One region of the Paenibacillus sp. FSL W7-1332 genome, then DNA from elsewhere that is predicted to be linked to it. Evidence: riboswitches for the same ligand, from Rfam matches in the RefSeq annotation. Region 1 holds a riboswitch; the other holds the start of a gene.
What was found. A riboswitch is a leader RNA that binds a small molecule or an ion and turns the genes downstream of it on or off. The one in region 1 is predicted to bind FMN.

Region 1 (2,202 bases):
TTGGTCGTGGTTAATCCTTTATAATAAACCAGCAAGCTCAGGAGACCCGGCAGTAATGCCTGACCGATCAGGTTCAGCGATACCAAGGCAAAGGCCCCGGTATTCCAGGCCGGCATATTCCATGCTGCACCCTCGCTCCACGTGATGACGGTCAGGAGCGGCAGGGCAAGCACGAAGCGCAGCGAGGTTACCGTCTCGTATTTCAGTTTGCCTACCATCAGGCGCCCCATGACGGTTGAACCGCCCCACAGCGCTGCTGCGCCTAAGGACAAGAGACTGCCAACTTGAATAAACTCATTCCAATGGCCAATCGGCAAGGTTAAACCGAAGGTCAGTAAATACGTGCCCGCCAACGCGATGGTGAGCAGTATCCCGAAATGGCGCGGAAGCTTCTCTTTCAGAAGCAGGCTGGCCAGAATGATGGCAAACAGCGGCTGCAGCTTCTGAAGCAGCAGGACGGCATTCAGATTGCCGCTCGATAGCCCCATCGTGAACAATACGGTAGCCAATGCCGAGCCGCCCCAGGATATAAACAGCAGAGCACCTACATGATTCCAGCCAAGGCCTTTTAGTTCCTCCCGGTTCTTCCACAATACAGGAATTGCAATCAGGGAAATAATGATATGTTCAAGCAAAACGATCTGTGCCGAAGTCAGATTCTTAAGCAGAATGACCCGGAATAAGGGGTCTACGCCCCACAGGGCGGCTCCCAAAACGACGAGCCAGAACCCTCCCTTAAAACGTCGACTTGCCTGTGTGTCGGAACCATAGGGTTTCACCTTGACTCCAGTATTAATATTACTCATCTTGCCCTCTCCTGTCTTGAATACGGAGGTCTTACTAGCAGAAAGCCCCCGTCATCGACATATGTCGACGTAAACGGGGGCTGATCAAATAAGCCTGCGCCCGAATGGAAAATTTCGCATCCACGGCAAACTCATCTTTGATCTTCTCCCATCCGGACTTTACCGTCGGCCTTGGAATTGCACCAAGTCAGTCGCTGCGATCAGATTCACACCAGAACGCAGCGAGTCGCGGGCTGAGTTTCGTTCACGCCGGAACGAAGCATCACCGCCGGTTAGGAATTTCACCTTACCCCGAAGATCCATATTCATGTTTTATTTTGTAATGCATTCACACTCACTAATTAACCGATAATTCCTATGAGCTTAGTTGATATATTGAAATTATAACATGAATTCTTTCATGTAAATACATCTATTTTCAAAATAAGTGAAATTAGACTTGAATACAATGAAAAATCTCACGTTCAACCAAGACTTACTGAGAATTATACAGCAAGTATCGATTTGTTACCAGTATGATTTTTTGGTATTTATTCATTTTAGGTAATATCGAATATCTTGTAGCTGGAACGGGTACCGACCGCACCAGCCTGAAGACATAACAGATCGAGAGCGTCCTTGGTATTATGACTCATTCCGCCTGTTTGAGGCAACGACATCGATAGATCTGTTGAACTGCCGGCGGATTCACTCTCGTACTGCTTCGTCTCGCTTAACAGCATTTTGCTCCCATCCGGTTGAACCATATACTGACGCAAATAACCGTTTTCCCTTACGGTTACCAGCTTTCCCTTATTCTCTTCTTCCTCCTTGCTCTTCTGGAGCAGCTGTTCAAATCCGCCTTGGGCTGATTCGGCGTCCATCCGTTTCACCTGACTCCAGTATGTATATGCAGACGCAATGCGCATGAACCCACATCCTTATCCCATCGTTAATCTAACACTTACGGATATTATCGGATACCAGCGCACTTCTCTTTAACCGCTCGCAATTTACATTGTTATAAAAAAAATGTCCTTAAGGTTTCAGCAACCTTAAGGACGGTCTTATAATTTCTAATGGATTCCTGCTTCGCTTAGTTCATAAAGTTCAATGCTGCCAAAGTACGTTTCAGAACAAGTGCCGCTTGCGCACGGGTAACCGAATCGAGTGCACCGAAATGACCATGGTTGTCACCCCGCAGGATGCCTTGCTCCGTAAGACTGGCAATATGGGCAGCCGCCCAAGCAGGGATGGATGCCTGATCTTTGAATTCAATACTGGCATTCGCACTCTGGTTCGGCAGGTCTGTCGGATTCACCGCCTCCATGGCCCTGGTGATCATTACGGCCATTTCCGCTCGAGTCATGCTGGCATTGGGCAAGAAGGCACCGCCAGTGCCGCCCTCGATCAAGCC
Region 2 (2,202 bases), 920 kb from region 1:
TAACGGTCTTGTATTTCACCGCGTAATTCCTGGGTTCGTTGCTCAAGGCGGCTGCCCACAGGGAACGGGAACCGGCGGTCCTGGCTATACCATCAACTGCGAGATCAACCCTAACAAGCATGAGCGTGGAAGCTTGGCCATGGCGCATGCCGGCCGCAACACGGGCGGAAGCCAGTTCTATGTATGCTACGAGCCGCAGCCGCATTTGGACGGACAACATACGGTGTTCGGTAAAGTTGTAGAGGGCATGGAGTATGTGGATGCATTCAAAGGCCGCGACAAAATGGAAAAAGTAGAAGTATACGAAGCGTAACCATTAGCTTCTGGTCAGGACAGGCTCACTCATAAGGGTGAGCCTGTTTTTAATATTCCGGGGAGGGGTTAGGCAGGGTCAGGGAATAATTGGCGGAGCTCCTCCGGAACAGGCCGGCTTTTTCGAGTATGTACATCCATCGCCACACTGGTAACGGCGGCATCCGCGCACAGCTCTCCCTGTTCGTTGTATATCGTCTGAATCAGCACATAACTCGTACGACCCATAATCTGCGGTTCGGTCACGATCGTCAGCCGTTCGCCCTGGCCGCACTCCTTGCGATAATTAATATTGATATTGACGGTAACGGTCTGGACACCGAGCCGTTTCAATAGGTCATATTGAAGATTTCCTGCTTCGTACCATTCCTCACGGCCCCACTCCAGATATTCCAGGTATTTGGCGTTGTTTACATGTCCGTTGACGTCGATCTCCGTAGGACGGACGACAATGTCCAGCGATGTTTTCATCGTTGCGTGCTCCTTTTCAACTGTATCTAGTTCCTGTGTTTATCCTATTTAACTGTTCTCCCTTGGGGGAGGATTCTCCTTCTACATTCAATACACATATTGTCATTAAGTTATAAACTTTAAAAAAGTTAGTTGTTTTTCTTGCAATTTTCAAAAGGTGGTGATAAGATTCTTGATAAGATCAAACAATTTCATATGTTTAATCCTTCGGGGCAGGGTGAAATTCCCTACCGGCGGTGATGAACGCAGTGATTGAGCTTTAGAAAGCAGATGGCTGCGTCTTAGTCCGTGACCCGGATATGCGTGTGTTGTAACACACCGTATGCGGTGGACCTGGTGAAAATCCGGGACCGACAGTATAGTCTGGATGGGAGAAGGAGTGAAAGACACATAAGCAACATGTGCTATTTGTGTCTGTGCACACAACGCGATATGCGTTATGTGCAGGTTTTCACATGCAATTCTAACCTGTGCTTGCGATGATTTGATGTCGTCGGTAACGGATTTGAATCGTTTGTTATAGGCAAAACCTGCGATCATAACGGTTATTTAGTGTGTCGATTATTAACTTCCATCAAGCCCTGTTAAGGATTCCCCGAATCTTTGGCAGGGCTTTTTTGTGTGAACGTTGAGAAAGGGGCATGTTTAGCATGGATATCGTCAACGATGAATTCTATATGTCACTTGCGCTGGACCTGGCTGAACGTGCTCAGGGCCAAACCGGGATTAATCCGGTTGTGGGCTGTGTCGTCGTTAAGGATGGCGCGCTTGCAGGGGTGGGAACACATCTGGAGCGCGGAACACCGCACGCTGAAATTCATGCCCTGAATATGGCTGGCAGCAAAGCAGCGGGTAGTACGGTGTACGTGACACTGGAGCCCTGCAGTCACTACGGTACGACGCCGCCATGCAGCGAGAGGCTGATTGCCGAAGGTGTTCAGCGAGTGGTTGTTGCTTGCGAGGACCCCAATCCTCTTGTTGCGGGCAATGGGATCCAAATGCTGCGCGCAGCGGGAATCCGGGTTGAGATCGGTGTCCTTAAGGAACGTGCTCTTCGCTTGAACGAAACCTTCATTAAATTCATTACGACGGGTCAGCCTTTCGTAACGTTAAAGACAGCCAGCACGCTGGACGGCAAGATCGCTTCGAAAACCGGTGATAGCAAGTGGATATCCAATGAGGAAGCAAGAGAGCTTGTGCATACGCTGCGTCATCGTCACCAGGGTATCATGGTAGGCGTGTCTACCGTAATCGCGGATAATCCAAGCCTGACGACAAGACTTGGCGTGGAAGGCTTGCATCCGGTTAGGATCATTGTGGATTCCAGCTTACGAATCCCGCTCGACAGCCATGTCGTGACAGACGGTTTGGCACCGACATGGGTCTTGACGATGGAGCAGGCGGATGAGAAGAAGCGGT

Region 2: linked by a shared signal. The riboswitch ahead of ribD (bifunctional diaminohydroxyphosphoribosylaminopyrimidine deaminase/5-amino-6-(5-phosphoribosylamino)uracil reductase RibD) and the one ahead of MKX98_RS07160 (DMT family transporter) in region 1 are both predicted to bind FMN.

Annotation. Positions count from the first base shown of each region.
Region 1 covers NZ_CP150209.1:1,683,165-1,685,366, reverse strand. The annotation lists gene MKX98_RS07160 (DMT family transporter) at 1-806, opposite strand, end outside; FMN riboswitch at 943-1,109, opposite strand; gene MKX98_RS07155 (hypothetical protein) at 1,346-1,714, opposite strand; gene MKX98_RS07150 (choice-of-anchor I family protein) at 1,882-2,202, opposite strand, start outside.
Region 2 covers NZ_CP150209.1:2,606,388-2,608,589, forward strand. The annotation lists gene MKX98_RS11465 (peptidylprolyl isomerase) at 1-313, shown strand, start outside; gene MKX98_RS11470 (thioesterase family protein) at 382-783, opposite strand; FMN riboswitch at 983-1,166, shown strand; gene ribD (bifunctional diaminohydroxyphosphoribosylaminopyrimidine deaminase/5-amino-6-(5-phosphoribosylamino)uracil reductase RibD) at 1,434-2,202, shown strand, end outside.